Regions from separate parts of the Micromonospora sp. NPDC047521 genome, predicted to be linked through region 1. Evidence: riboswitches for the same ligand, from Rfam matches in the RefSeq annotation. Region 1 holds a riboswitch; each other region holds the start of a gene.
What was found. A riboswitch is a leader RNA that binds a small molecule or an ion and turns the genes downstream of it on or off. The one in region 1 is predicted to bind cyclic di-AMP.
Positions count from the first base shown of each region.

Region 2: it holds a riboswitch for cyclic di-AMP, as region 1 does, so the genes downstream of both, ACZ6N8_RS08675 (coiled-coil domain-containing protein) here and ACZ6N8_RS28930 (transglycosylase family protein) in region 1, are expected to answer to the same signal.
Region 3: it holds a riboswitch for cyclic di-AMP, as region 1 does, so the genes downstream of both, ACZ6N8_RS12410 (C39 family peptidase) here and ACZ6N8_RS28930 (transglycosylase family protein) in region 1, are expected to answer to the same signal.
Region 4: it holds a riboswitch for cyclic di-AMP, as region 1 does, so the genes downstream of both, ACZ6N8_RS06305 (C40 family peptidase) here and ACZ6N8_RS28930 (transglycosylase family protein) in region 1, are expected to answer to the same signal.

Region 1 is NZ_JBVJGN010000020.1:37,364-45,502, reverse strand. It holds gene ACZ6N8_RS28955 (ATP-binding protein) at 1-137, opposite strand, end outside; gene ACZ6N8_RS28950 (M28 family metallopeptidase) at 343-2,097, shown strand; gene ACZ6N8_RS28945 (SDR family oxidoreductase) at 2,164-2,862, opposite strand; gene htpG (molecular chaperone HtpG) at 3,024-4,940, shown strand; gene ACZ6N8_RS28935 (ThuA domain-containing protein) at 5,026-5,679, shown strand; cyclic di-AMP (ydaO/yuaA leader) riboswitch at 5,834-6,004, shown strand; gene ACZ6N8_RS28930 (transglycosylase family protein) at 6,003-6,677, shown strand; gene ACZ6N8_RS28925 (hypothetical protein) at 6,752-7,111, opposite strand; gene dinB (DNA polymerase IV) at 7,218-8,139, opposite strand, start outside.
Region 2 is NZ_JBVJGN010000003.1:220,683-228,821, forward strand. It holds gene ACZ6N8_RS08660 (PfkB family carbohydrate kinase) at 1-861, opposite strand, end outside; gene ACZ6N8_RS08665 (SRPBCC family protein) at 1,046-1,513, shown strand; gene ACZ6N8_RS08670 (hypothetical protein) at 1,991-2,743, opposite strand; gene ACZ6N8_RS08675 (coiled-coil domain-containing protein) at 2,864-3,928, opposite strand; cyclic di-AMP (ydaO/yuaA leader) riboswitch at 3,934-4,065, opposite strand; gene ACZ6N8_RS08680 (cation diffusion facilitator family transporter) at 4,208-5,125, opposite strand; gene ACZ6N8_RS08685 (HelD family protein) at 5,235-7,352, opposite strand; gene ACZ6N8_RS08690 (alpha/beta fold hydrolase) at 7,462-8,139, opposite strand, start outside.
Region 3 is NZ_JBVJGN010000004.1:365,000-373,138, reverse strand. It holds gene ACZ6N8_RS12430 (glycosyltransferase family 2 protein) at 1-883, opposite strand, end outside; gene ACZ6N8_RS12425 (acyltransferase family protein) at 1,129-2,349, shown strand; gene ACZ6N8_RS12420 (hypothetical protein) at 2,431-2,886, shown strand; gene ACZ6N8_RS12415 (hypothetical protein) at 3,018-3,788, shown strand; cyclic di-AMP (ydaO/yuaA leader) riboswitch at 4,090-4,231, shown strand; gene ACZ6N8_RS12410 (C39 family peptidase) at 4,460-5,308, shown strand; gene ACZ6N8_RS12405 (hypothetical protein) at 5,381-6,421, opposite strand; gene ACZ6N8_RS12400 (alpha/beta fold hydrolase) at 6,541-7,287, shown strand; gene ACZ6N8_RS12395 (CDP-glycerol glycerophosphotransferase family protein) at 7,292-8,139, opposite strand, start outside.
Region 4 is NZ_JBVJGN010000002.1:502,463-508,639, reverse strand. It holds gene ACZ6N8_RS06315 (C40 family peptidase) at 114-1,133, shown strand; gene ACZ6N8_RS06310 (N-acetylmuramoyl-L-alanine amidase) at 1,209-3,188, opposite strand; cyclic di-AMP (ydaO/yuaA leader) riboswitch at 3,424-3,560, shown strand; gene ACZ6N8_RS06305 (C40 family peptidase) at 3,574-4,614, shown strand; gene ACZ6N8_RS06300 (pyridoxamine 5'-phosphate oxidase family protein) at 4,784-5,341, shown strand; gene ACZ6N8_RS06295 (zinc metalloprotease) at 5,410-6,177, opposite strand, start outside.

The DNA.
Region 1 (8,139 bases):
ACCACCCGGACCCCGGCGCGCAGGCTCTGCGACCAGCCGCTGACCGGTCCGAGCGGAGTGCCGGCCCAGTCGAGGTCGGCCATGAGTCGGCCGGTCTCGCCGCCGTCGGTGAAGAGATCCGTTCTGGGTCGTGTCACGTTCGACCCGGCCCCATCGCAAGCCCCCCGTTCCGGGCCCGTCGACCCCTGCTGGTGTTACCTACCCATCCTGGCATCTCTACTCACCTGTGCTGACGCCGGCACCTACCGTCGAAGCGGTGGTGGTTCCGGACGAACGACCGATGCCCGCTACATCGATATCTGTCAGTGTCGCGGTTATCTCTCCAACCCCCGAGGAGCCCTCATGAGAGGCAGAACGCTGAGCGCGGGAACCGCGCTCGCCGTGTTCGCCATGACGGTGACGATGGCCGCCCAGCCGGCGACCGCGTCGCCCACCACCACGACGACGCTGGCCCGGCCGATCGCCGCGTCCGCCGCCGCCCTGGCCGCACCTGACATCTCCGTCACGAACGTCCAGGCCCACCTGACCCAGTTCAACTCCATCGCCACCAGCAACGGCGGCAACCGGCGGGCCGGCTCGGCCGGGTACACCGCCTCGCTCAGCTACGTCAAGAGCAGGCTCCAGTCGGCCGGCTACACGGTCAGCGAGCAGTACTGCTCCAGCTGCACGTACCCCTCGAACAACCTGATCGCGGAGTGGCCCGGCGGCCCGACCGACCAGGTGGTCATGTTCGGCGCCCACCTCGACGGCGTCTCGGCCGGCCCGGGCATCAACGACAACGGCACCGGCTCGGCCACCCTGCTGGAGAACGCGCTGGTCCTGGCCGCGCAGAACCCGACTATGACGAAGAAGGTCCGGTTCGCCTGGTGGACCGACGAGGAGCAGGGGCTCAACGGCTCCCGCTTCTACGTGAACTCGCTGAGCGCCACCCAGCGCGGCTACATCAAGGGCTACTACAACTTCGACATGGTCGGCTCGACGAACGGCGGCTACTTCATCAACCGGGTCAGCTCGACCACCGCCGCGCCGTTGAAGGCGTACTGGGACTCGTTGGGCCTGCAACCGGAGGAGAACGTCGAGGGGCAGGGCCGCTCCGACGACTACTACTTCCAGCAGGCAGGCATCCCCACCTCCGGCTACGCCGCGGGCGCCAGCGCCCGCAAGACCAGCGCCCAGGCGGCCAAGTGGGGAGGCACCGCCAACTCGGCGTACGACCCCTGCTACCACCGGTCCTGTGACACCACAGCCAACGTCAGCGCCACGGTGCTGAACCGGGCGGCGGACGGCGTCGCGTACGCGCTGTGGCAGCTCGCGGTGGGTGGCGGCACCCCGACCAACGACTTCTCCGTCGCGGTCAGCCCCACCACGCGCACCGTGGCCCGGGGCGCCAGCACCACCGCTACGGTCTCCACCGCCACCACCGCCGGCTCGGCGCAGTCGGTGAGCCTCTCCGCTTCCGGGGCGCCCAGCGGGGTGAGCGTGTCGTTCAGCCCGTCCTCGGTGACCTCCGGCGGCTCGTCGACGATGACACTTACCGCTTCGTCAAGCGCCGCTACGGGCACCTTCACAGTGACGGTCACCGGGACCGGCTCGGTCACCCGGACCGCCACCCTCACCCTCACCGTGACCGGCACCGGCGGCTGCGCGGCCGCCCAGGTGATCGGCAACGGCGGCTTCGAGAGCGGCGCCACCGTGTGGACGGCGTCCTCCGGGGTGATCACCAACTCCAGCAGCAAGCCGGCCCGCACCGGGTCGTACAAGGCGTGGCTCAACGGGTACGGCAGCACCCGCACCGAGACCCTGTCCCAGTCGGTGACCGTGCCGGCCGGGTGCGCCAGCTACACGCTGTCGTTCTGGACGCGCATCGACACCGCCGAGACCACCACGTCCACGGCGTACGACAAGCTGACCGTGCGGATGGGTTCGACAACGCTGGCGACGTACTCGAATCTGAACGCCTCGACCAGCTACGTCCAGCGCACGCTCAACGTGGCCGCGTACGCCGGGCAGACCGTGACGCTGACGTTCACCGGCACCGAGGACGCCTCACTGCAGACCAGCTTCGTGATCGACGACGTGACGTTGCAGGCGAGCTGACCGCGTACCCGACATGAGGGAGGGCCGCCGTCGGGAACACCCGGCGGCGGCCCGTCGCGTCGGAGGTCAGGGGAGCTGCGGGTAGAGCGCGGCGACGCCGCCGGCCAGCCCGGCCTGCACCTGCCGGCTCAGGTCGTCGGCGACGATCTCGTACGCGTCGGCCTCGATGCCGTCCACGGCGATCCGGGCGATGGCGGCCGGGTCGGACTTCGGGCCGGTGGCCGTGGCGGCCATGTCGGTGTCCAGGTAGCCGACGTGCAGGCCGGCGACCCGGACGCCCCGCTCGGCGAGTTGGACGCGCAGCACGTTGGTCATCGACCATTCGGCGGACTTGGCGACGCTGTAGGCCGGGTGGGCCGGGGAGCCGAACCAGGACAGCACGCTCAGCACGTTGAGGATCGTCCCGCCGCCGTTGCCGGCGATGACCGGCGCGAACGCCCGGATCGTCGACAGGGTGCCGATGTAGTGGGTCTCCAACTCCAGCCGGACGAGGTCCAGGTCGCCGTCGAGCAGGTCGGTCCGGGTGTCGATGCCCGCGTTGTTGATCAGCAGGTTCACGTCGCCGGCCAGCTCGGCGGCGGCGGCCACCGAGGCGGGGTCGGTGATGTCGAGGCGTACCGGCGTCACGCCGGGCAGGTCGACGGTGTCGGGGTTGCGGGCGGCGGCGTAGACGGTGGCGCCCCGGGAGGCGAGTTCGGCGGCGAGGTGGCGGCCGAAGCCACGGTTGGCGCCGGTGACGAGGGCGGTGCTTCCAGAGATCTTCATGGGCGTCAGGCTATCCGGGCTGGCTTATGCTAGCCAAAGTCAGCTACGTCACGAGGGCGGCGCGCCCGGATCGGGAATACGACCCGGACGCCCCCACCGCCCACCCGGTGACGACTCGTATCCTTTGCGCGAACCTCCGCACGTGACAGAAGGGAGACGGTGTGAGCAACCAGGCCGAGACGTTGGAGTTCCAGGCCGAGGCGCGTCAGCTCCTCCAACTGGTCGTCCACTCGATCTACTCGAACAAGGACGTCTTCCTGCGGGAACTCATCTCGAACGCGTCCGACGCGCTGGACAAGCTGCGGCTGGCCACCATGGTCGACAAGGACCTCGTCGCCGACACCGACGACCTGCACGTCGCCATCGAGGTAGACCGGGACGCCCGCACCCTCACCGTCCGGGACAACGGCATCGGGATGACCCGCGACGAGGTGGTCGGCCTCATCGGCACCATCGCCAAGTCGGGCACCGCCGAGCTGCTGCGCCAGCTGCGCGAGTCCGCCGACGCGCGCGCCTCGCAGGACCTGATCGGCCAGTTCGGCGTCGGCTTCTACGCCGCGTTCATGGTCGCCGACCGGGTCACCCTGCTCACCCGCAAGGCCGGCGAGACCGGCGGCACCCGCTGGGAGTCCGCAGGCGAGGGCACGTACTCGGTCGAGGGAGTCGACGAGGCGCCGCAGGGCACGTCTGTCACCCTGCACCTCAAGCCCGCCGACACCGAGGACAACCTGCACGACTACACCTCCGAGTGGACCCTCCGCGAGATCGTCAAGCGTTACTCCGACTTCATCGCCTGGCCCATCCGGATGACCGTCGAACGCCCCGGCGCCGACGGTGCGGACGCCACGAGCGAGGTGCAGACCCTCAACTCGATGAAGGCGCTCTGGGCGCGGCCCCGCGACGAGGTCGACGCCGCCGAGTACAACGAGTTCTACAAGCACGTCAGCCACGACTGGGCCGACCCCCTCGAGGTCGTGCACATGAAGGGCGAGGGCACCTTCGAGTACGAGGCGCTGCTGTTCCTGCCCAGCCACGCCCCGCTCGACATGTTCGCCCCGCAGGGCCGCCGCGGCGTCCAGCTCTACGTCAAGCGCGTGTTCATCATGGACGACTGCGAGGCGCTGGTCCCCACCTACCTGCGCTTCGTCAAGGGCGTGGTCGACGCGCACGACCTGTCGCTGAACATCTCCCGCGAGATCCTGCAACAGGACCGGCAGATCCAGATCGTCCGCCGCCGTCTGGTCAAGAAGGTCCTCGCCACGGTCAAGGACCTCAAGGCCAACCACCCCGAGCGGTACCGCACCTTCTGGACCGAGTTCGGCACTGTCGTCAAGGAAGGGCTGATCGACGACACCGACAACCGGGACACCCTGCTGGAGATCCTGTCGTTGGCGTCCACCAACGACCCGGCCGAGCCCACCGACCTCGCCGGCTACGTCTCGCGGATGAAGGACGGCCAGAGCGACATCTGGTACGCCACAGGCGACTCCCGGGCCACCATCGAGAACTCTCCGCACCTGGAGGCGTTCCGGGCCAAGGGCCACGAGGTGCTGCTCCTGACCGACCCCGTCGACGAGGTGTGGGTCGAGCGGGTCGGCACCTACGACGGCCGGCAGTTGCGCTCCATCGCCAAGGGCGAGGTCGACCTGGACACCGACGAGGAGAAGCAGCAGGCCGAGACCGAACGTGAGCAGCAGCGGCAGGAGTTCGCCGCGCTCGTCGAATGGCTGGGCGCCACCCTCGCCGACAGTGTCCGGGAGGTCCGCCTGTCGTCGCGGCTGACCACCTCACCGGCCTGCGTCGTCGGGGACGCGCACGATCTCACCCCGACGCTGGAGAAGATGTACCGGGCGATGGGGCACGAGATTCCGTCCACCAAGCGGATCCTGGAGATCAACCCGGGTCATCCGCTGGTCGCCGGGCTGCGCAAGGCCCACGAGCAGGGCGACTCCTCCGAAACCCTGACCGAGACGGCCGAGCTGCTGTACGGCCTGGCGGTGCTCGCCGAGGGCGGCGAACTGGCCGACCCGGCCCGCTTCACCCGGACGCTCGCCGACCGGCTGGCCCGCACCCTGTAGTCGCTCCGACCGGCGGGGCACCCGGCAGGGGCCCCGCCGGTACGCGACCCTGACCTCTGCCCGAACGTCGATTCCGGGAGGGCCCGTGCCTGTCGGCACAGTGATCTTCAGCGGCCAGGGGCCGCACGGCGACCCCTGGCACCCGTTGGCGCAGACCAGCGCCATCCTCGCGGACATGATCGGTGGTGCCGCCGTCGTGACGTCCGTCGACCGGCTCGCTACCGCGCTCGACGGTGCCCGACTGCTGGTGGTGAACGCGAGCGCCGACCGGTCCTCCCCGGTCCCCGACGACGCGCTCTTCGGGCTCGTTCTCGACGGCTTCCTGGCCGGCGGCGGCAACCTGCTCGCCGTCCACAGCGCGACCCTCGCGTTCCCCCGGGTGCCGAGCTGGCGTGCCACGATCGGCGCCGCCTGGGAGCACGGCCGTTCGTTCCATCCGCCGATCGGTTCCAGTCTCATCCGGCGGACCGCCGTCGCGCATCCGATCACCGAAGGGCTCGGCGACATCGAGGTCTTCGACGAGCGCTACACCGACCTGGAACGGGTCGATGGCGTCCACATCGAGCCGCTCTACGGGCACCGGGAGGGCGGCGTCTTCCACCCGCTCGTCTGGGCCCGCACGGCAGGGGACAGCCGGATCGTCTACAGCGCCCTCGGCCACGACGGCCGGTCGTACGAGTCGCCAGGCCACGTCGAGCTGCTGCGTCGAATCGTCGCCTGGCTCCGCCCAGAGCGCTGATCGCAAACGGTCCATCGTGGTCACTGCACAGTGCCGCGAGGCCCGCAACCGGTGGGCGCAACGCGGAGCGCTGCCCGGTGAAGAACTTCACAGCGAGTGGGCGTTCGTCACCGACCGTGCCTAACGTCGGTCGGGTTCGCCACTGCGGACACCACGGCCGGCAACGCCAAATCCTGCCCCCGGTCGTCGGAACCCAGTCCACCGGGCAGGAGCGGGGGACCCAGGTTTTCCGGTGCACGTCACCTCGGGGTGAAGCCGCCACCGCGCGGCCGGGCTCCTCGGCCCGAACCCGACAGCTCACCTCGCCGGCGTGGAGGAAATTCATGACTTCTGCTCACACGCCCCGTCATCGACGGGTCACCACCCGCCGCCTCGCCGTCGGCACCCTTGCCGTCGGCGCGGTCACCGGTGCTGTCGCCCTCTTCGGCCCGGCCGCCCCGGCGCAGGCCGGCGTCAACTGGGACGCGATCGCCAAGTGCGAGTCCGGCGGCAACTGGAAGACCAACACCGGTAACGGTTACTACGGCGGGTTGCAGTTCTCGCAGAGCACCTGGGCCGGTTACGGCGGCAAGAAGTACGCCGCACGCGCCGACCTGGCCAGCCGCGGCGAGCAGATCGCCGTCGCCGAGAACGTGCTCGACGGGCAGGGCATCGGCGCTTGGCCGACCTGCGGCAAGAAGGGCGGCTCGTCGGGCGGCTCCGCCACCAAGTCAACGAAGTCCACCAAGTCAACGAAGTCGACCAAGTCAACGAAGTCGACGGAGTCGAGCTCGAAGCCCGGGCCGTCGCGCGGCGAGAAGCCGGCGACGCGCGACAACGAGCGCACCGCGCCCGCGGCGGGCGGCGAGACGTACACCGTCAAGCCGGGCGACACCCTGTCGGAGATCGCCGACCGCCAGCGCTCGACCGGCGGCTGGCAGGCGCTGTACGAGCGCAACCGGCAGCTGATCGGCGCCGACCCGGGTCTGATCTTCCCGGGTCAGCGGCTCAGCCTCTGACGCACGACGCATGACGCACGAACGCTCGGCCGGGTCACCGGCCGAGCGTTCGCGCGTGACGACGCGGGTCGCGGTCAGGCCGCGGTGGCGGACGCCCTCTGCTCCCGCTGCTGTGCGGGCAGCGGCCCGGCGTTGCGGCCCCAGCGCGGCGCGGTCCCGCCGGGCCAGCCGGGGCGGCTCTCGTCCCGTACGTCGTCGACTGTCATCTCGACCGACGTGGACTCGCCGCGGGCCAGCCGCAGCGAGTGCTCGGCGCCGGTGCGGGCCTCGCACGGCCACCCCTGGCCGGCGCACTGGAGATTGCGGCAGTGCCCCTCGTCGTCCGGCTCGTGGGCGCTCAGCACGTCGACCGCGAGCTGCCAGAGCAGTGGGTCGGTCACGTCGTGCGGACGCTCGACGCGACGGCTCGGTCGGTTGCTGGTGTCGTCGGACATCGTAGGGCCCCCCTCGTCAGGCTGTTCCCCTCAAGGGTCACCCGTGGGCGGTCGGCTAAACCGCCGACCTGCTGTGATGTGTCACCGATCGCAGGAAACGCGGCCATCAGTCGGGCAATAGCGGCATCTCGACGCCGGGATCGCGGCCGAGCAGCACCGCCCGGGTGAGGGCCGCCGATCCGAACCGGTCGCGGACCGCGTCGACCGCCGCGTCGAGGTCGGTGCCGGGGTCGGGTTGGAAGGGCAGCTCCGGCTGGACCGGGTTGTCGTCGAGGTTGCCCACCGAGACGCCGATCAGGGTCACGCCCCGCCTGTCGATCTCGGGCTGGGTCGCCCGCAGCAGCGCCCGTGCGGCGGCGAGCACCTGTGTGGTGTCCGCGGTCGCCTTGCCCACCGTGTGCGAGCGGGTGGCCCGCGTGTAGTCGCCGAAGCGCAGCCGCAGCACCACCGTGCGTCCGGCCCGTCCGGCGGCCCGCATCCGCCTGGTGACCCGGTCGACCAGGCCGGCGAGGATCGCGTCCAGCTCGGCCGCCGCGTGCGGGGCGCGGCTCAGCGCGTGCTGCGCCCCCATCGACCCACGCCTGCGGCCCACCTGCACCGGCCGGGGGTCACGGTTGTGGGCCAGAGCGTGCAGGTGCCGGCCCGCGCCCGCGCCGAGCAGCGAGACCAGCGCCGCCTCACCGAGCCGGGCCACGTCGCCGACCGTACGGATCCGGCGTTCGCGCAGCCTCGCGGCGGTGATCGGACCGACACCCCAGAGCCGCTCGACCGGCAGCGGATGCAGGAACGCCAGTTCGCCGTCGGGTGCGACCACCAGCAGCCCGTCCGGTTTCGCCACCCCGCTTGCCACCTTCGCCAGGAACTTCGTCCGCGCCACGCCCACCGTGATGGGCAGGCCGACCTGCTCGCGGACCTCCCGACGCAGACCCTCGGCGATGTCGGCCGGGGGCCCGACCAGGCGGCGCAGGCCGCCCACGTCCAGGAACGCCTCGTCGATGGAGAGCCCCTCGACCAGCGGGGTGGTCCGC
Region 2 (8,139 bases), on a different contig from region 1:
CGAGTCCAGGCGACCGGTGCCCAGGCCGTGCCGTGTCACGTTGAGCGCTCCGGCGGCGGCGCCGGTACGGATGGCGGTCCGGATGTCCCCGCCGCGCGCCACCACCGCGGCCACCCCGGCTGTCATCGAGTCGCCCGCTCCGCGCGGGTCGGCGGCCTCCAGCCGGGGCATCTCCACGTCGAACAGCTCCCCGTCGATGAGCGCCAACGCCGGCTGGTCGGCCCGGCTCACCACCACCGTCTCGGCGCCCGCGGCGTGCAGGTCGTACATGGCCCGGGTCAGCTCCGGCATCTCGTCGCTGCGGGCACGGCCGTCACGGATCAGCTCCTCGTGGCTCACCTTGAGGAAGAAGACCCCGCTGTCCAGCACCGCCCCGAGGTGGTCGCCGGAGAGGTCGACGACGACCTGACCACCGTTGGCCCCGAGGTCGGCGGCGAAGCGCCGGTACAGGTCGGGCGGGACGAGCCACGGCTCGTTGGGTCCACTGAGGATGCTCACGGGGGCTCGCAGGCCCTCACCCAGGGCCAGGTTGTAGAGCTCGTCGAGCTCGTGGCGGCTCAACGGCTGCCCTGGCACGTCGACGATCTCCTGCCGCGACCCGTCCCGCCGGTCGTGCACGTACCCGCCGCTGCCGGAGTCGCGGACCACCACCTTGAGGTCCACCCCCTCGCTGACCAGCAGCGGTTCCAGCACCTGGCCGATCTCGCCGCCGAGAGCGGCGCAGAGCACCACGTCGACCCCCAGCGACAGCACCATCCGGGCCTGCCACACGCCCTGCCCACCGGGGTGCAGGTGCAGTTCGGTGTGGTCGTTGGGCTGGTCCACGGTCACGGTCAGTTGCGGAGTGGGCGCGAAGACCATCACGTGCCCGCTCACCTGTCGCCACCGTTCATGAATCCGCCCTCCGTCACGGTCAGTAATTCCGTACTAACCGATCTTAATGGGACAGTTGGCGGCCGACGTGGCAACGGCCGCTGTCCGACGGGCGTTGCCAGCCCGATCGGCGTACGGCACGATCGGGCGACAAGCGACGGCGGGAGACGGTGTGCTCAGGCGCGATACCTTCAGTTACACCGTCCAGGCCCGGTGCTCAGCCGCTGACGCCGCCGCGCTGCTCAGCGACCTGACCCGGCAGGGCGAACTGCACCCACTGATCGTGGACGTCCGACAACTGCCGCCCCGCCCCGGCGCCCTGGCGAGCTACGCCATCAGCGACCGGCTGGTGGCCGGCCCGCTACGCTTCCGGACCACCTACCAGGCGGACGTGCTCACCAGCGACGACGACGAGATCGTGATGGTGGCCCGCCAGTGGCCCGCCACCACGGTGCACAACCACACCCGCCTACGCCCCGAATCGGACGGCCTGCTCCGGGTGGACGTCGAGATCACCCTGAGCGCTCCCGCCCCGCTGTTCCGGTACGCGTTCCGCCAGGCCCGCGCCGCCCACCTCGCCCTCGCCAGCCGCCTCGGCCCGGCCCTCGAACGCGCCAGCAACCCCCCACCACCCGCCTGACCCACCTCCACGCCTCCGCCCGCGCCCCCGCCGCACCGCACCGCGCCCCGCCCCGCCCCGCCGCGCCGCGCCCCGCCGCGCCCCGCCGCACCGCACCGCAGGCGCCCCGCCACACCCCGCCGCACCGCACCGCAGGCGCCCCGCCACACCCCGCCGCACCGCACCGCACGCGCCCCGCCACGCCCCGCCGCACCGCACCGCGCCCCGCCCCGCCCCGCCGCGCCGCGCCGCGCCGCACCCCGCCGCACCGCACCCCGCCGCACCGCGCCCCGCCCCGCCGCACCGCGCCCCGCCGCACCCCGCCCCGCCGCGCCGGCCCTGCGACCGTGCCGCCAAGATCCGCGCAGCTTCCCCGATGTTGCTGCCTCCGGCGCGCTGGAGGCAGCAACATCCCTGAACTTGCGCGGATCTTGCTTGCGCTCCCGCAAGATCGCGCTCGATCCAGGATGTAGTGCTGTCCCCACGACGCCGAGGCCACTACTTCCTGGATCGAGCGCGATCATGGTCGGCGGCTCCGGCGGCTCCGGCGGGGCCGGCGGGTCCGGCGGGGCCGGCAGGGCCGGCGGGTCCGGCAGGCCCGCTGGGGCCGGCCGGTCCGGCGGGTCTGGCCGGTGCGGCGGGTCTGGCAGGCGCGCTGGGGCCGGCCGGTGCGGCCGGTCTGGCCGGTCTGGCAGGGGTGGCGGGGGTGGCAGGGCGTGCGCGGTCGGCGCGATCACGACCGGTGCGACCGGCGCGGGCGGTTTGGGCTGAGCTGGTGGGGCGGGCTGCGCGGGTGGGGCGGCGCCCCCAGGGCTTGTAGGTGGAGAGCACCGTCGCGATGATCATCAGGCTGGTCGAGACGGCGGGGGCGATCACCAGGTCGGCGCGGTCCCGGGCGGGCAGTGCGGCCCCCAGGGCTCCGGCGTGGCGCAGGTTCGGGGTGAGCAGGAACAGGACCAGCCCGACCATCACCGTGGTGAGCACGAGTTTGACGAGCACCCAGCGGTAGCGCAGCAGTCCCCAGGGGGTGAGGAGTGCGCTGGCCACGCCGATCAGCCAGACCAGCACGCTCAGCGGCGCGAACAGCACGGTGCCGAGCAGCGCGGTGACCGGGTAGACCGTGGCCGGGTCGGCGCCGCGCTGGACCGCCACGCCGAGAGTGAGCAGCACCAGGTCGGTGCCGAGCCAGCCGAGGGAGGTGACCAGGTGCAGGGTGAGCAGTGCCTTGCGGGCCGTGGGCGGAAGTCGCATGGGAACGATGCTGCCGCCGGGCCGCCGCCGGGTCGTCCGACAGTCGGCGACATCAGGGGTACGCCCGCTGACGTACCGGTGGCCGGCCCCCCGGTTCGGGGCGCCGGCCACGGGTGGGGGTCAGTACACCGACAGGTGCACGTGGTTGGTGTGGTCGCTGGACGGGTCGCCACCCGCCCCGCTGTACGACTTCCACCCGCTGCTGGGCAGCCAGATCTGCCGGTACCAGATCACGTACAGCACGGCGAGCCGGTCGGCGTTGCGGATGAAGTAGGCGGCCAGGTTGTTGCCGTACGTCTTGTCGCCGCCGGTGGCGTCACCGCCGAAGCCGTTCTTCTGCGCGGCGAAGTCGCAGGCCCGACCCTTCGGGTGTTCACCTGAGCCGCCGGAGCGGTGGCAGGAGACGTACCTGGTGAAGCCGGCGGCCTTTGCCTGGTTGAGCGCGTGCAGGGTCCGCGGGGTGATGCAGCCGCTGGCCGGGGTGGGGTCGTTGACGCTGCACGACTCCGAGGGCCAGGAGCCGTCGGAGTTACGCGGCGCGGCCGTGGCGTTCGCGCTGGACGTCCCCCGGTTGGAGCCGCTGTCGGAGGTGGTCTGCGGCTTGGGTGTGGTGGCCACGGTCAGGGCCCGTTCGGCCTGTTCCTTGCGCTTGGCCATCACGGCGACCTGCTTGCGCTGCTCGCGGATCTCGCCGTCCAGGGCGACCCGGGTGCGGGTGGCCTCGTCCTTGGTGGCGATCAGGTCGCGTAGCACCCGGTCCTCGTTGGCGGCGACCGCGTCCAGCGCGGCGGCCCGGTCCATGAAGCCTTCCGGGGTGTTGCTGTTGAGCAGCGCCGACATCGCGCCGAGGCGGCCGGTGCGGTAGGCGACGCCGGCGATCTCGCCGACCTTGCCGCTGCGGGCCTCCAGTTCGGCCTCGGTGGTCTTGAGCTGGGTGGTGAGCTGCTGCTGCCGCTGCACGGAGGTGTCCAGGGCGCGCTTGGCGTCCAGGTAGCCCTTGCTGGCGGCTTCCAGTTGGGCGCGGAGCGCGGGGGTGCCGCCCTCTTCGTCGCTGTCGGGTGCCGCGGCGGCCCGCTGGGTGGTCGGGGGAGCGGCCGCCGCCCCGGCCGGGAGTGCGACGCCGAGGGCGAGCATCGCGACGATCAGGGCCGCCAGGCGGGCGGCGGGTGGTCGTGCTGGTGCCACTACGCATGTCCTTCCGTCAGCCGCCGACCGGGTTAGCTGACGGGTTCGGGACGGAAGATCCCTACCGCTGACGCGGATGCACCCCAGGAACATGGTTCCCCGGTTCGCCCGCTCGGGCGATTAGGCGGCGGCCGCCACCGGCGCCGGGAGGGCGCCGCCTGGTGGAGGCCGGGACCGAGCCTACCGGGGCAGGTGGGGCGCTTGCAGCCGATGTGACGGACGGTGCGTGCGTCATGACCAAAAACTCGGGCAAATGCGAGCGTACTTCTCGAAAGGCGGTCACCATTCGACCGAGCCGCAGGCGCCGGGCGCGGCACCGGGCTCGATCTGGAGCGTCGCGTGTTCGATCCGGAAGTCGTCGTGCAGGGCGGTACGCGCCGCGCTGAGCACCGTGCCGACCTCCGCGCCGGGCGCCATGGTCAGGTGCGCGGAGGCCACCTCCATGCCCGAGGTGAGCGTCCAGACGTGCAGGTCGTGGACCTCGACCACGCCGGGCACTGCGGCGAGCCGGTCGTGTACGGCGGTGACCTGGAGGTGTTCCGGGGCGGCCTGCACGAGGATGCGGACGGCGGCCCGGCCGAGTCGCCACGTGCGCGGCAGGATGAACACGCCGATGGCGACCGCGACCAGCGGGTCGGCCCACCACCAGTCGGTGACCGTGATGAGCAGCGCCGCGCCGATCACGCCGACTGAGCCGAGGAGGTCGCCGAGGACCTCCAGGTACGCCCCCTGGAGGTTGATGCTCTCCCGCGCGCCGGCACGCAGCAGCGCGAAGGCGACCACGTTCGCGAGCAGGCCGAGTACGGCGACCGCGAGCATCGGGCCGGCCAGTACCTCGTGCGGGTCGCCGAACCGGCGGATCGCCTCGATCACCACGTAGACCGCCACGCCGGAGAGCAGGACGGCGTTGGCGAGTGCGGCGAGCACCTCTAGGCGGTAGAGGCCGAAGGTGCGCTGCGGGTCGCCTGTCGACCGGCGGGTGGCGGTGATCGCCGCGAGTGCCATGCCGATTCCGAGCACGTCGGTGAACATGTGCCCGGCGTCGGAGAGCAGAGCCAGCGAGCCGGTGCGGAAGGCCGCCACCGCCTCGACCACCATCAGGGCGGCGAGCAGCCCGAACGCTGCCCAGAGCCGTCCCCGGTGCTGGTGTGCGGCATTGGCGACCGACGCGTGGTGGTGGTCATGACCTGCGCCCACGAAACCCACCCTCCGCCGCCAGTCGGGACCCGGTCAAATGTATGCGCACATCGCTATGTGTGCAACTATACGGGCGGCACCCGCCCCGACGGTGCTCGTCGGGGCCCGATCAGCCGGTCGGGTCAACGGTGGTGAGCCGCTGCGTGGCCCGGGAGAGCGCCACGTAGAGCGTCCGTACCCCGGCACCCGGATCCGCCCGGATCTCGCTCGGGGCGACCAGCACCACCCCGTCGTACTCCATGCCCTTCGCCTCCAGGCTGGTCACGACCTGCAGGCGCGGTGCGCCGAGCGTGCCCAGCCAGCCGGCGACCTCGTCGCGGCGGGGGACCGGCGTGATCACGCCGACCGTGCCGTCCACCTCCGCCAGCAGACCGGCGGCCGCCTCCACGACGGCCGTCTCCAATCCGGCGGCGGGCACGATCAGCTCGACCGGGTCGACCCCCGTGGAACGCACGGCCGTCGGCAGCGGCAGGTCCGGGTAGAGCCGGCGGATCTCCGCCGCCGCCACCGCGAAGATCTCCGACGAGTTGCGGTAGTTGGTGGTGAGCGTGAAATCGTGCCGCTTGCGCCGGCCCAGCGCCTGGTCCCGCGCGCGGGACAGCTCCTCCGGGTCACCGGTCCACGCCGTCTGCGCCGGATCGCCCACCACCGTCCAGGACGCCAACCGGCCGCGCCGACCGATCATGCGCCACTGCATAGGCGAGACGTCCTGTGCCTCGTCGACCACCACGTGCGCGTACTCCCGGTAGTCCGCCGGCCGTTCCCGGGCCGCCGCCCGCGCGGCGCGCTGCCGGTCGCCGAAGGTGCTCAGCTCACGGACCCCGCCCGCGAGCTGGAACGGGTCGCGCCGCGCCCGCGCCGGCTGCGCCGGCTTGCCGAGCAGCGTGTCCAACTCGTCGAGCAGCGCCACGTCCGCGATGGTCAACCCGGCGGAGTCCAGTTCCCGGTACGCCGCGCCCAGCAACCGGATCTCCGCGCCGGAGAGGATCCCGCCCGCGTAGCGGCGCAGGCGGTCCGGCCGGGCCAGCCAGCCGAGCACGTGCCGGGGGTGCAGTCGCGGCCACCAGGCCTTGAGGAACTCCCGGAACTCCGTGCGCTCGGCGATCTCGTCCTCGAAGGCCCGCTGCTCCGGCAACCGGCCCACGTTCAGCCGGCGGGCCTGTGCCCAGAGCGCGGCGAACACCCCGTCGAAGCCCGCCCGCCGCACCTCGTTGCGTCGGGCGCCCCGGTGCAGCGCGCGGTCCCGGATCGCGTCCAGCTCGGCCCGGTCCAGCCGCAGCAACGCACCCCGGTAGAGCAGCCGCAGCTCGCCAGGCCCGCCCGGCACGGCGTCGCGGACCGCCCGCTCCAACACCCGGCGCATCCGCAGCGAGCCCTTCACCGCCGCCACCTCGGGCGGGTCGGTACGGGTCGCGGTCATGCCCGGGAAGAGGGTGCCCAACGAGTGCAGGGTCGCGGTGTCCTCACCGAGCGACGGCAGCACCGAGGCGATGTACTCGACGAAGACCGACGACGGGCCGACCACCAGGATGCCGCCGCCGGCGTACCGGCTGCGGTCGGAGTACAGCAGGAAGGCGGCCCGGTGCAGGGCGACAGCCGTCTTGCCGGTCCCCGGACCACCGGCGACGATCGTCACACCGGAACCGGGCGAGCGGATCGCCTCGTCCTGCTCCCGCTGGATCGTCGCCACGATGTCGCGCATGCCCCGGCCGGTGGCCCGCGACAGGGTGGCCAGCAGCGCGCCGTCCCCGACCACAGTCATCCCCTCCGGGGCGGCGGACGGGTCCAGCAGGTCGTCCTCGACACGGGTGACCCGTTCACCACGGGACTGGATGGTGCGGCGACGCACCACGCCCAGCGGCTGGTTCGGGGTGGCCTGGTAGAAGGCGGCGGCGGCCGGCGCCCGCCAGTCGACGACGAGCGTGCTGGCATCCTCGTCGCGGATGCCGAGCCGCCCGACGTGAAGCGTCTGCCGGTCCCGCAGGTCCAGACGGCCGAAGACCAGCCCCTCGTGCTCGGCGTCGAGGGTGTGCCGCCGCTGTGCGGCGTGGAAGACCATCGCGTCACGTTCGACGAGCGCGCCGAACGTGCCCACCCGCGCCATCCGGTAGCCGTCCCGCTCGGCGCGTACCGCCGACCGGCGCAGCTCGGCCAGTCGGGCGTACACCCGGTCGAGGTGCCGTTGCTCGACGGCTATCTCCTGCTCCAGGGCGGTCTGGTCGGTCAACGCACGCTCCTTCGATGTCGCCGGCAGACGGCGCGAACCGCGCGGGCCAACCGCAGAAGGGTACGGCCCCGGGCCGGGCCCGCCGCGCCCGAGGTGCGCGAACGTGCGCTCAGGCGCCCGCGCCGGCGGGAGTCGCCCCGCCCATCGGCGCCCCGGCGAGTACGCGACGCAGGACACCTGTCAACGCGGAGTTCACCTCGTCCGGGCGTTCCATCATCAGCATGTGCCCGGCGCCCGGGCACACGGTCAGCTCGGTGGCCGGCAGCGCCGCGGCGATCGACTCGGCACACGGGGGAGGGGTCAGCCGGTCGCGGTCGCCGACGAGCGCGGCGGCCGGCAGGTGGGCAAGCGCGGCGAGGGTGTCCAGCCGGTGCTGGGCGCCGATGGAGGCCCGGAAACCGCCTATCGAGCGCAGCGAGGCGCGGGCCACCGCCGAGGTGACCAGCCGGATGTCGGCAGGTTCGCACCTGTCGCCGAAGAGCATCCACCGGATGCTCGGTTGCAGCGCCCGCAGCAGTGCCCGGGGCGCCCGCCAGGACCCGCACCGGGCCAGCACCCCGGCGCCCGCGGTCTCGGCGAGCCGGATCAGCCGGGCGATGCGGGGCGAGAGGCCGTACACCGTGTGCGTGTGCCCCTCGGCGGTGGTCGAGACGAAGACCAGCCCGGCCGTACGGGCGGCGAAGTGCGCGGGATGGCGGTGCGCGTACTCCATGATCGTCATGCCGCCCAGCGAGTGCCCGACCAGGACGACCCGCCCGGTCGGCGCCACGGTGTCGAGTACCGCCGC
Region 3 (8,139 bases), on a different contig from region 1:
GGTAGTGCTCGGCGACCCGGTGGAAGAACGCCCGCCGCAGGTGCGGGTGCAGGCGGTCGTCGTTGCCGACCACCACCAGATAGTGGCTGATCATCAGCTCGAACAGCTCGGCCCGCAACCGCTCGTCCGGGTGTTTGCGGGCGACCCAGTCCATCAGCCGCTCGTACTGGCCGAACGCGTCGAAGTGCCGGCCGCTGCGGGTGGAGGTGATCGCGCCCTGGCGGCCCTGCCGGTACAGGTAGCAGACCCGGTCCAGTACGGAGATCTTCTCCGCGCCGATGAGCAGCGGATGGCTGAACGGGATGTCCTCGTACCAGCCGGGGAAGAACCGCAGCCCCAACTCGTCGAGGAAGGCCCGGCGGACCACCTTGTTCCAGGCGGTGTGCTGCACCCGCAGCAGGTGCGGCTGGTCGGCCAGGCGGACCACACCCGGCACCCCGCGCAGCAGGTGACTGCTCGCGTCCACCTCGCGCCGGCCGTCCTCGTGCACCCGCAGGTGGTCCACCATCAGCACGTCGGGCTGGTGTTGGCGCAGCCGGTCCAGCACCGCCGCGATGGTGCCCGGGGGCAGCCAGTCGTCGCTGTCGACGAACCAGACGTACCTGCCGGTGGCCACGTCGAGACCGGCGTTGCGGGCCAGCCCCAGACCCACGTTGCTGCTCAGGTGCACGACCCGGACGCCGTCGCGGCCTGCGTACGCGCGCAGCATCGCGCCGCAGCCGTCCGGCGACGCGTCGTCGACGGCGATCAGCTCGACCGCGTCCGCGTCGCCCGCGGGAATGTCCGCCCGGATCGACTCGAGGCACTGGTACAGGTACGCCTCCACGCCGTACACGGGCACGACGATGCTCAGCAGCGGTGCGTGCGTCGGCTCATTGACCACGCCGCCACCTTCGACGACCCGGGTGGCCGGCCCCGGAACCTGACGTGGCCGAGGAAGGTGGAGTCCCTGAACTCCCGCCGAGCGGAAGGTTAACGACGCTCGTCCGGTTCACCCGGGAGTGACCCGGTAGGGTGCCCCGGTGCGGCCCTGCCGGGTCGTCGCGGGCGTCGCCGTCGCGCCGTCCGACGCCGCGCCGAGGAGGAGACGTACGTGCTGGTGACCCTGCTGATCGTCAGGCGACCGGCATGACGGGCACCACCGACGTCCCGGCGACGGCCCGGCCCGCCCCGGTCACCCGGCTGCCCTCGCTGACCGGGCTGCGCTGGATCGCCGCGCTGCTGGTCTTCGGTTTCCACGCCGGCACCATGCGGATCATCGCCGAGCCGGACTACAAGGCGGTTGTCGACGCGCTGTTCACCCTCGGCCTGTCCGGGGTGCAGTTCTTCTTCGTTCTCAGTGGGTTCGTGCTGGTCTGGTCGGCCCGCCCGGGCGACTCCCGGCGGACGTTCTGGCGCCGGCGGGTCGCCAAGATCTACCCGAACCACCTGGTGCTGTGGGCGGCGGCGCTGCTTGTCGCCTGGTGGTTCGCCGACCCCGTCCTGCCCGCCGTCGCGCTGGAGAACCTCCTGCTGTTGCAGGCCTGGGACCCCAGGCCGGGCTGGTTCTACAGCATCAACACGGTGAGCTGGTCGCTGTCCTGCGAGTTCTTCTTCTACCTGTGCCTGCCGCTGGTGCTGCCCTTGCTGCGCCGGGCGCGGCCCGCGCTGCTGTGGACGCTGATCGTCGCGTTGCCACTGCTGATCCTCGCGCTCTGGCCGGCCCAGCACCTGGTGCCGGAGGACAGCCGGTGGTGGTTCACCCAGGTCTTCCCGCTGACGCGGTCGCTGGAGTTCTGGTTGGGCGCGGTGGCGGCCGAGCTGATGCGCCGGGGCCTGTGGCGCGGTCCCGGCCTGACCGTCGCGAGCGCGATCTTCGTGGCCACCTGGGTGGCAGCGGCACAGTGGATCCGCGCCGAGCTGTGGACCACCCTGCTTGCCGTGGCCTACCTGCTGGTGATCACCGCCGCGGCGGACGCCGACGTGCGGGGCCGACGCTCGCCGTGGCGGTCCCGCCCGCTGGTCTGGCTCGGTGAGGTCTCGTTCGCGTTCTACCTCGTGCACGTGCTGGTGATGACGAGCGTGCTGCGGTGGACGGGGGACTGGGGGACCGGGTTCGGCGGGTGGCGCGGCCCGGCTGTGGTGCTCGGCTTCCTGTCGGTCAACCTCGTCCTCGCCGCACTGCTGCACCGCTTCGTGGAGACACCGATGATGCGCCGGCTCGCCCCGAGCCGCCGGGCCCACACGTCGGCCGTCCCGCGTCCGCGCACACCAGCCACCGGCGCTGACGAACCCACCCACCAGGCCGGGAACGCGCCGACCGCCGGGCCCCGGCCCGAAAACCGATCGACGTACGCCGACTCGCGCTGATCGTCCACGCTGGTCGGCGCGGCGTGACCCGACACGCCCGGCGTCGGTGCGTCCGGCCGGCGACGGCGGTAGCGTGAGGACGTGCTTCCGGTCGCGCTCACCTGTCCCCTGTGGTGGGTGGCGCGCTGGGCCACACGGGTGCTGACCAGCCTGGCCGTCGTCGCCCTCGCGCTCGGCGCGGGCGCACCGCCCGCCTCCGCCGGTTCCCCGACGTTCGCCGACGCCGCGTCGACGTTCACCGCCAGCGGGCCGATCATGCGGCAGGCCAGCGTCGCACCGGGTCTCGTCACCGGCCCGAGCACGCCGTCCGGTCCGGTCGGCGTGGTCGCCATCGGGCACCTGCCGTCGGTCGTCGCCGACGACGCCGCCGACCGGCACACCTCGACCCGGTCGGTCGACCCGCAGCCCGCCCGGCTGGCCGCCGGGATCCTGCCCGCCGCCACGAGTGTCACCCCGGCGAGCGCTGCCCGGTCCGAGCGGCGGCCCCACGCCCACGGCCCGGCCAGCCGGGCACCCCGGGCCCCGCCCTCCCGCTGAGCCATCGGGACGAGCGTCCCGCCGCCGCGCCTGTCGATCAACCACCCGCACCCGTCGGCCCGTGGCCACGCCACGACCCGCCCGGCCCGTGCGGCTCACCGTCGCATCGCTGTCGCTCCGAGGTGTCGATCATGGAGACCGTCGTCTTCTACCAGTTCCTGACCGAGGTGCCGCAGGCCGCCGCCATCTGGTCGGTGCTGTTCCTGCTGGCGTTGAGCGTGCCCGCCGTCCTCGTCGCCCGTCCGGAGCGGGACGGGCCGACGGGTGAGCCGGGCCCGACCGCGCCCACCGCCCGGGAGGCCGCGGCCGCCGAGGCCGCCGACAGGCGCCGGTACGCCGAGGAGGTGGCTGTCGCCGCCGCCGGCGCCGCGCAGACCGCCCGACGGCGACGAGCTGACTGGCTGGTCACCCAGGAGGAGGCGGAGCGGGCCTGGGCCGGGTACGACGAGGCGGACACCGTGGCCCGTCGGTTCGCCGGCGCCGGGGCGCTGCCCACCCCGCGTACCCCGCACACCCCCGCCGAGTACGCCGCCCGGGAGCGGTACCTGCACCGTGCCGCGATGGCCGCGTACTGGCGCGGGGAGCTGACCATGGGGCAGCTCGGTGACGTGTTCGGGCACCGGCGCGGCTGGGATCCCCGCCGGCACCCCGTCGAGCAGGAGGTGCTGCTCGCCCGGGCGATCAGGGACGCGAGGCTCGCCGACTACCGGGTCGCCGCCGAGCGGGAACGGTCGGCCTGGCGGGACGCGGAACTGGCCGCCGAGTCGGCCCGCACCCTCGCCGAGGAGGCGTACGCGGCCGCAGCCCGACTGCGACCCGGCCCGGCGCCGGCCCGCCGGGCGGCGACCGGTGCGGTACGTCCCGCCGCGGTGGCCCGCTGGCGCCCGGCGCGCGTCAGTTGAGCCCGCCCGTCGGTTGAGCCCGATCTGTGACGTGAGCCCGGTCACGGGCCCGCGAAATCGGGCGGTCGGCGCGATCGGGCCCGTTGTTCACGCGAATCCGACGTCGTTGTCGACGACGTGTCCGGTTGTCGACCACAGGCGTCGCCGTCACCGGTTGTCCCATCGAGTCACGTCATCGGCAATACGCGCAGAAATTGTCGCCCAGAATGATGTTTACGCAGGTGGGCGCGGCTTGGCAGGCGTACGCACCACAAGTACTGTCGTCCTGTCCGGTGCGGTTACCGATCGCAAGAGGCGACGCCGCGCCGACCCGCTCAATCGTGATCAACGAACCGGGGACCCATCAGTACGTCCGGGGTGAATCCGCGAGCCACGGCCCGCGGTAGGGCGATCTTCCCGCCCGAATCCGTCAGCTAACCCGGTAGGCGGTGTCGGAAGGAGTTCCATCCTCGTGCAGCACCTCTCCACCCCTCGCTTGTTCCCCCGCCTCCACGGCGTCGCGGTGCCCCCGCTCATCCGTCCGGTGAGCTGACCCCCCGGGTCATCGCCCTTCCCGCCCGGCCGCGCCGGGCGTTCCCCTCGAGCGGTTCACCATCCGCGGACCACGGTTCGCGCGCTGGCGCCTGCCCGGATACCGGCTCGGCCCCGGTGTGCCGCTCTCCCCCCGAACCGTGGAGGACCCCGTGAAGCACACCCTGAAGCGTCAGCTCCGCCGTCTCACCACCGAACGTCCGTACCAGATCGTCGCCGCCTCCGCCGCGGCCCTCGCGCTCGCGACCACCACCGGTGTCCTGCTCACCGACACCGACGACGCCCCGGCCGGCCAGCACACCGCGACCACCGTCGCCGAGATGCGCAGCGACATGGCCGCCTCCCGTGGCCAGGCACGTGTCGCGCCCCCCTCGGCCAGCGCCGCGCCGAGCAGCGCCGCCCCGGCCACCAGCGCCGCGTCGCCCGCCGCGAAGGCCAGCGGCAACCCGGACCTCACCCGTAAGCCGACGCCGCCGAAGCCGCCCGCGACGAAGGTGCTCGACTACGACTACGAGGCGCAGAACACGTACTACAACTGCGGTCCGGCGGCCACCCGCAACGCGCTCAGCGCCAGCGGCATCGACCGCACCCAGAACGAACTCGCCGTCAAGCTGGGCACCACCGAGATGGGCACCAACTCGGCCCTGGACACCACACGCGTGCTCAACGCCGAGGTCAAGGGTTCCCCGTACCGGACCCGGATGTTCGCCGGCACCCCCAGCCCGGCCCAGATGGACCAGCTCCAGGCCGACGTCGTCAAGGCCATCACCGACGGCCGTGGCGTGGTGGCGAACGTCGCCGGCGACGCCGTCGACACCAACGGCGGCTGGCACTCCTACGGCGGTGGGCACTACATCGCCGTGGTGGGTTACCGGGACAACGGCCGGACCGTGCGGATCGCCGACTCGGCGAACGCGGCCGACGCGTCGTACTGGGTCACCACGATCGACCTGGCCAACTGGATCGCCACCCGGGGCTACTCCGCCTGACCCAGGCGGATGGACCGCCGCGGGCGCCGTCCCCCACGAGGGGCCGGCGCCCGCGGCGTCTTCGTGTCGTGCTCAGTAGTCGATGAAGCCGTACAGCGCGAGGTGGTTCGACTTCGTCCCGCTGACCGTGTGCCCGATGCTGGACGGCCGTACGGTGCCCTTCACGAACAGATAGTCGATCTTGCTGGACCCGCTGGTGGCGGCCGAGCCGTAGCCGGTCATGCCGTAGCCGCTCAGCGTGCTGGCCGCGATGCCCGTGCGGTTCGCGTCGATCCCCACGATCCGGATCGTGGAGGCGTTCAACAGGCTCGTCGCGTCCGCGCCCAGGTGGATGCCGCTGTTGGCGATGCCCCGGTCGCCGTCGCCGGCGCACGCGTTCTGCCGGTTCTCCTGCGGCAGGTGCATGGTCGCCGCGAACACGCTGGTGCCGGTCGCCCTGATCGTGAACCGGGCCGCGATGGCGCTGGTCCGCTTCCACTTGTAGTAGTCGGTGCTGTCCGGGTCGCTGTTCGGCGGCTTGTACAGCGTGCACCCGGCGCCGTTGGCGTACGCCGTGCCCGGCTTGAGCCAGCCCGCGCTCCAGTACTTGGAGATGTCGCCGGCGGCGAGGCTGAGCGTCCTGGTGTTCCAGATGATCGCGTTGGTCTGCTTCTTCTTCAGGTCGCCCAGCGACTGGGAGCTGCACTTGTGCGTGCTGCCCCACGGCTCCGGGTCCGTCCAGGCCACGATGGCCCCGTACGTGCCAGCCGGGTAGCCGAACTTCGCCGACAGTTGGTCGGCGTACGCCTCGGCCTGGCCGCTGCCGCGCACCTGCTGCACGATCAGCAGGTCCGGCGCCACCACACCGCTGGTGCCTGTGCGTCCGGCGTCGTCGACCAGGATCGAGGTCAGGTGGTCCGGTCCGGAGATCCGGGTGCAGCTCCCGTCGGCGTTGTTCACCACCAGGTTCTCGATGTTGTTGTTGTAGACCCGCAGGACCCGGTCGGCCGCCGCGACAGTCGCGCCGTGCGGCGCGACGCCCGACGGCGTGCCGAGCGCGGGCGCGTCAGGTGCCGCGCCGAGCGCGACGACGGCCACCGCCGCCGCAAGCGTTGATCGATGCCTTCTGAGCACGGAGGCTCCCTCCCGCGACGACGATGCCCGTCCAGGCGCCGCACTCTACAGTGGATCATCGCCGGTCGGGTCCGCGTTCGACTCTCGTTCCGGGCCGCGAACCGTGGGAGACTGCGGCCGTGGCGGATGAATCGGGTGGTCAAGCCGGTCGCGGACCGATCCTGCTGCTGCTGCACGGGATGGGGGCGAGCGGCGACGTGTGGCTGCCCTGGGCGCCGCTGCTGGAGCAGCACTGGCCCGCGCGGTGGCTCGCCCCGGACCTGGCCGGTCACGGCTGGTCGGCGCCGCTGCCGTCGTACTCCTTCGCTGGTCTTGCCGACCGGATCGCCCGCGGCATGGCGGCCGACGACCGGCTCGTCGTGCTCGGGCATTCGCTCGGAGGCGTCGTCGGTCTCGCGCTGGCCGCCCGCGACGCCGGACTGCCTGTCGACGCGGTGGTCGGGCTGGGCATCAAGGCGGTCTGGTCGCCCGCCGAGCTGGACCGCGCCGCCGAGCTGGCCGCCCGCCCGGTCAGCTGGTTCGCCAACCGCACCGAGGCGGCACGCCGCTACCTGCGGGTCTCCGGGCTGGCCGGCCTGCTCCCACCGGACCATCCGGTGGTGGACGCCGGGCTGCGGCAGGTCGACGGCCGGTGGCGCCTCGCCATGGATCCCGGCGCGTTCGCCGTCGGCGAGCCCGACCTGGCCGCCCTGATCGCCGCCACCGACGTGCCTGTGGTGCTGGCCCGCGGCGAGCACGACCCGATGGTCACCGACGCGCAGCTCAAGGAGTACGGCGTCCCGGTCGTCACGCTGCCCGGGCTCGGGCACAACGCACACGTGGAGGACCCGGCGGCGGTGCTGGCCCTGCTCGACCCGTACCGCTGAGGCGCTACACGCCCGCCGGGGCGGTGAGTGTCCGCTGCGGCGTCAGCTCCCGGCGGGCGGCGGTCAGGAACGCCTCGGCGTACGTCTCGGCCGGGAAGTCGCCCAGGTAGTGGCGGCGGGTTGCCCAGCGCGCCTCGGCCGCCGGATCGGTGTCCAGCAGGTCGGTCAACACCTCGTCGGTGTTCGACATGTCCCGCCGCAGCACGTAACCGGCCCCGGCCAACGGGAAGCGCCGCACGAACCCGTCGCCCTCGTCGCCCATGTCGGTCACCGCGTACGGCTTACCGGAGTAGAGGTAGTCGGAGATCACCCCGGACACGTCGGAGATCAGCGCGTCCGAGCGGTTCACGCACTCGGTAAGGCTCAGCTCGCGGGCCGCCGCGCCGACGACGTGCTGCCGTCCGGTGCGGGCCCGGTCGGCGACCAGCAGCTCGGTCAACCGGCCGAGCTGCCGGGCCGAGGCCGGATTCTGCGCGGTGTACGGGTGCGCCCGCAGGATGACTGTCGCGCCGCGCTCCAGCAGCCGCCGCAGCAGCTTCTCGGCCACCGGCAGGGAGCAGTAGTCGGCGTCGGCGTGGTGCCCCGTCCAGGTGGGGGTGTAGAGCACCGTCGGGTGGGCGAGCCCGCGTACCGGCTCGGGGCGTACCTCGATCGACTCGACCTGCGGGCGGCCCACCACCACGAACTTCTCGGCCGGGATCCGTACGCCGGCGCGGGCGTACCGCTCGATCGCCGCCGGGCCGGCCACGAAGATCCGGTCGAAGATCCCGGACACCGGGTTGGCGCTGGGCGCCTTGTCGCTGTCGCCGTGGTGCAACTGCACGTGGGTGAGCTGGGTGAACCTGATGCAGT
Region 4 (6,177 bases), on a different contig from region 1:
TCGCCTTGATTCCGGTCCGGCGCTTCCCTAATGTGGGGCACCGACCGCTGTGGGTCGTCTGCCTCGGCCCTTCCCTCACGCGAGGCGCCCGGCGGTCGGTTGCAAAGGAGTCGATGCCGGTGGCAACCATGCCCCCTCATCGTCACGCCCCGGGACTGTCCGCGCGGCCGGGCAGGTTGCGCCGGGTCGCCCACCGTCTGCTCGTCCTGGTCGCCGCGGCGGCCGTCGGTGCCGGTGTGCTCGCCGCGCCGGCACAGGCCGAGCCCACGGTCGACGAGATCGAGGCCCAGATCGACAAGAAGTGGGAGCAGTTGGAGCCCACGATCGAGCAGTACAACAAGGTGCGCTCGCAGCTGAAGGTCAACCGGCAGAAGTCGGCGGACCTCCAGAAAAAGATCGAGCCGTTGGCGCTGCAGAGCGAGCTGGCCCTGAACCGGGTCGGTGACCTCGCCTCCCGCTACTACATCTCCGGCCCGTCGCACGACATCGGCGCCCTGCTGGTCGCCGCCAAGCCGGACACGCTCACCGAGCAGCTCACCGTTCTCGACCGGCTCGCCGCGCAGGAGCGCAAGCAGGTCGAGGGCGTGCTTGCCGTGCGGGCCAAGTACGACGGCGAGAAGCAGAAGCTCGACACGTTGATCGCCACCCAGACCGAGCAGCAGAACGAGCTGGCCGCCAAGAAGAAGCAGATCGACGCCGAGATCAAGAAGCTCGAGGCGTCCCTGCCGAAGACCACGATCAAGACGGCCGGCTGCCCGACCATCAACGGTGTGGCCAACACCGCCGCGCAGAAGGCGATCAAGACCGCCTGCCAGCAGGTCGGCGATCCCTACGTCTGGGGTGCCACCGGCCCGAACTCGTTCGACTGCTCGGGGCTGACCCAGTACGCGTACAAGTCGGCCGGGATCTACCTCACCCACCACACCGGTGCCCAGTGGAAAGAGGGCGAGGTCGTCTCCCGGGCCGATGCTCGTCCCGGTGATCTGGTCTTCTTCTTCAGCGACCTGCACCACGTCGGCCTGTACCTCGGCAACGACCTGATGGTGCACGCGCCACGCGCCGGTAAGCCGGTGCAGGTGGCGAGCATCAACAACATGCCTGTCGCCGGGTTCCGTAGGCCGCCCAAGAAATAAAACTGATCCGCCCAGGCACGACGACGGCCCCCGGTCACCGACTGGGGGCCGTCGTGGTTTCTCAGGAGTTGCCGGTCAGCGGGGCGCGCCCACCGGGGACGGCAGCAACTGCACGTCGGCCAGGTTGACGTACATGATGCGGTGGCCGAACTGGATCTGCGCGTACCGGTTCTTGCCGCGGATCACGGTCCAGTCGCCGGGCGATGAGCCGTCGAACGTGCTGGCCCGGTAGTACTCGCCGGCCAGCACCGCGCCGACGGAGTACCGCTGACCGGCGGCCAGGGTGTACTGCAACGGGGAGATGGTCTGGTAGGGCACGCCCTCGGGGTAGGCGGCCTCCTCCGGGTACGCCCGCCCGTACACCGGGATGGTGGCCCGGCCGGGCTTCGGGACGGCAACCACGCCGACCGTCCAGCTCGCGGTGGGGGCGGACGCCGGGTTGTGGAACCAGGCCTTCTGTCCGAGGTACCAGATGGCCGTCCAGTCACCCTGCCGGCCGGCGAGGGCGTACGTCTGGCCGGCGGAGGCCCGGGCGCCGTGGTCGGACACCTCCATGGTGTTCGGGGTGCCGTCGGGGCGCAGCGCGATGTCGTTCACCAGCGGCGCGTCCGCGGACGGCGCGGCGCGCAGCACCACCGACGAGGAGCCGCGCGGTGTGCACGGCACGCCGGGGGTGACGCATCCGATGAACGCGGGCTGGTTGGTGGCGTAGTCCGGGTCGATCCGGACGAGGCCGGTGGCCGGGGTGCCGGTGTCCAGTCGCGGAGCGTGCAGCAGGTCGAAGTAGTGCGTCCAGTCCCAGTACGGCCCCGGGTCCCAGTGCATTCCGCGTACTGTCGACGCGACGGTGCCGGGCACGTTGTCGTGGCCGATGATGTGCTGGCGGTCCAGCGGGATGCCGAGCCGCAGCGCGAGGTGCCGGACGAGCTTCGCCGAGGTCCGGTACATCGCCTCGGTGTACCAGGTGCCCTGGGCGGCGAAGCCCTCGTGCTCCAGCCCGATCGACTTGGCGTTGACGTACCAGTTGCCGGCGTGCCAGCCGACGTCCTTGGTCTTCACGTGCTGGGCGATGTGCCCGTCCACCGATCGCAGCGAGTAGTGCCAGCTCACGTACGTCGGGTCCTGGACGAGCTTCAGCGTGGTCGCCCAGCTCGCCTCGGTGTCGTGGATGACGATGTACTCGATCTTCTGCCGGGCGGGCCGGTCGGAGAGGTCGTGGTTGCCGTAGTCGCCGTCGCCGAACGCCTGGTAGGGCGCCGGGATCCACTCGCAGGAGATGGTGCGGGGGCACTCCAGCCCGTCCGGGCGGGCGAGGCGACGCAGACCCAGCCGGTCCAGCCAGGAGCGCTCCGGTCGTACCGCGCTGGCCGGCAGCGTGATCCGCTGGCCGTCGTCGGTCACCCGGGACTCGCCGGCGCTGATCGTGGTGAAGACCTCGTCGGCGAAGGCCGCCGCGGCGTCGGCGCTGTCCGCGCCGGCGTAGCGGGCCACCGCGCCGTACCAGGTGGCCGGGTCGGTGCCGGCTCCGACCGGGGCACCCAACTCCCGCTGGTACGACGCGAGCAGCGCCGCCCCGCCACGGATGTTGGCGTTCGGGTCGGTACGCAGCGACTCGGGTGCGGCGCCGGTCAGCGCGGCGGCGGCGTCCACGGTCTGCAACGCGGCCGGGGGTGGCGCGGGGTCCTCGGCGGGTGGGGTCGCGGGTGCCAGCGCGGGCCGGGAGTCGTCGCCGCGCGGGTCCTCGGTGCCGGTGTCGTGGTGGCCGCGTCCGGGCAGGGCGGCGACGTGGCGGGCGTCGGTCAGGTGCATCGGGCCGTAGCCGCCGCTGGTGCTCGGTGTGCCGCCGTTGCTGTCCCAGCGGGACTCCAGGTAGGAGACACCGAGCAGCACGGTGGTCGGCACGCCGTACTCGGTCGCCGCGGCGGCGTACTGCTGCTGGCGGTCGGGGGCGGGCGCCGCTGCGGCGCCGGCGGGTGGCGGTATCGCGGTCGAGGCGGCGACCACGGCGGCGGCGAGCAGGGCGAGCCGGCCGGCGGACAGGGTTGGACGGTGCATCGAACCCCCCAGATTTGCGCGGATGAAGGTGAGGTCACCTTCGCGCCGCCCGGGAGCCTGCGTCAATACCTTTCCATCTGTCGAAGTCTTCGGAAAGAAATCTTCGCGTACGCCCCGTGACTCTCTCCAATCGGTACGGAGTGTCACGGCCGCACGGGTTGCGGATCGGTAACGGGCGTCTCTACTCTGGTCATTTGTCGGCCCGACAGCAGGTCCGCCCAGCCCGGGCGGTAACGGACCGACACCGCCGAGTCGCTTCCGAGCGAACCGGGGACCCACGTCCCCCCGGGGTGAATCCGCAGCCACTGCGGTAGGGCGCCAACTTCCCGCCCGAACCCGTCAGCTAACCCGGTAGGCGGTCAGGAAGAAGGAGAACGGAACCCCGGTGGCACTCCATGCCCCGCGGCCGTCGTCCGAGCGGTCGGCGCCAGCCGGCCCGACGTCGATCGTGCCGCGCCCACGCTGGTCCCGCTTCACCACCGCTCTCGCCGCACTGGCCGGCGTCGCCGTCGTCCTGACCGGCAGCGCCACCGCGGCCCACGCCGACCCGTCGGTCGCCGAGATCGAACGCCAGATCGACGCCGACTGGAACAAACTCGAACCGATCATCGAACGGCACAACGCCACCCGGATCGACCTCGCCGCCAAGCGCAGGCAGGCCGACGCGTTGGCCGCCCAGATCGCCCCGCTGGAGCGTCAGGTCGACGCCGCGATGGACAAGGTCAGCGCCCTGGCCGTGCGCGCGTACAAGGGCGAGAACGTCTCCACCGTCAACGCCGTGCTGGGCAGCCGGTCGCCGAGCGAGGTCGTCGGGCAGCTCGAAATGCTCGACCGTTTCGCGCACAACCAGCAGCAGGACGTCCGCGAGGTGGCCGACCTGCGCGACGAGTTGGCCGCGAAGAAGGCTCCGCTCGACGAGATGGTGTCCCAGCTGACCCGCACCGAGGCCCAGCTGGCGGCGAAGAAGAAGCAGATCAACGAGGAGATCGACCGCCTACAGAAGCTGCGCCTCAAGGTGTACGGCAACGGGGGCGGCGGCCCGCTGCGCCCCGCGCCCTGCCCGGCGAGCTACCCCGGCGGTGCTGCCGGCACGGCGGTGAAGTTCGCCTGCGCGCAGATCGGCAAGCCCTACGTGTGGGGGGCCGAGGGCCCGAACTCGTACGACTGCTCCGGGCTGATGCTCGCCGCGTGGGCGAAGGCCGGCGTGAGCCTGCCGCACAACGCCGCCGCGCAGAGCCGGGTCACGAAGAACGTCAGCCGGGCCGACCTGCGCCCCGGTGACCTGGTGTTCTACTACAGCGACATCCACCACGTCGGCATGTACGTCGGCAACGGCTGGGTGGTGCACGCCTCCCAGGCCGGTCAGCCGGTCAAGATGAAGAAGGTCGACGACGGCCCGATCCACAGCTACGGCCGCCCCGGCTGATCAGAGGTGACCGAAGGGCCCGTCGCGATCCGTTCGCGGCGGGCCCTCGTCGTTCTTGCCTCAGCGGGTCGGCCAGGTGCGCCAGTGCTGCCAGGCCCGGCTGGGATTCGGTGCCGGTGACCAGCGCGTCGAGGTCGCTGGTCGTACATTTGTTCGATAGAATGCCCACATGGCTTCCTGGTCCGAATTCGCCGCCGACGAGCCCCGACTCGCCGACGGGATCCGCGTTCTCCTCCAGCAGTACGGGCCGGGCTTCGGCTACCTGGCCACGGTCCGCGCCGACGGCGGGCCCCGGGTCCATCCGGTTTCCCCGGTCATCACCGACGAGGGCTTGTTCTGCTTCGTCATCGACTCCCCGAAGCGCCGTGACCTCGAACGGGACGGCCGTTACGCGCTGCACTCGTTCCCGCCTGAGGAGAGCGACGACGAGGCGTACGTGGCGGGTCACGCCCGACCGGTGACCGACCCCGCCCAGCTGGCCCGGTTGGCCCAGGGTGCCCGGGCCGAGCCGCACGCCGACTGGCGGCTGTTCGAGTTCACCGTCGACGTGGCGATGTTGACCCGCCGCGAGCAGCCCGTCGCGGGCATTCCGGGTTACGCGCCGGGCCGGCCGGCCGTGCAGGTCTGGCTCGATCCGCACGCTCCGCCGGTGGCTGCCGCGCCTGTCGCCGTACCGCCGGCGCGGCCGACCCGTCGCAGCCGTGACGTGCAGTGCACGGCCGCCTGACCACGGCCAGAAAGACGCCGGTGCCGGCTCCGTCGTGACGGAGCCGGCACCGGGTGTACGCGGAGAAGCTACGCGGCGCGGTAGGCGTTCCACGCGGTGATCATGCGGCTCGCCTGTCCCGGGGTGAACTGGTACATGCACGAGTCGTAGGTGTAGTCCATGAAGTTGGTGATCGGGTCCAGCCCGGTCGCCGAGCAGGTGTTGCGCCCGGTCGGGCACTGGTAGGCCGGCGACGCCTCGGCCGGGGTGTCGCTGACGCCGTCACCCGAGCCGCCGCAGCCACCCTGGAAGGTGTGGTAGAGGTTCAGCCAGTGGCCGACCTCGTGGGTGCCGGTGTCGCCCTGGTTGTAGTTGGTGGCGGTGCCGCCCGGCAGCGACTCGTTCAGCGCGACCACGCCGTCCATGCTGCTCAGGTTGCGCTGCGGGAAGGTCGCCCAGCCCAGCAGGTCGTTGCTCAGCTCACCGAGGTAGATGTTGAGGGTGTTCTTGCCGCCCACCCGCAGTGAGGACTTCATCGACCGCTCCGCCGACGAGCCCTGCACGATCGGGTACCACGACGGGTTCGTCACCCGGTTGATCTTGTCGAGTCGGAAGGCGAACGCGGTGACCGCTCCGCCGGTCGAGCCGGCGTAGGCCTGGTTCAGCACGGTGATCTGCGAGGTGATCATCGAGTCGGGGATGTTGCCGCCGGCCCGCGTGCTGTTCTCCTGGATCACGTGCACGACCACCGGGATGGTGACCGTGGCCAGCGCCGTCTCGCCCGCGCCGGTGCGGAAGCTGGCGCGCTCGCGCAGCGCCGCCGCGAGGTCCGCGTCCCGCTCGCGGACCTGCTTCGC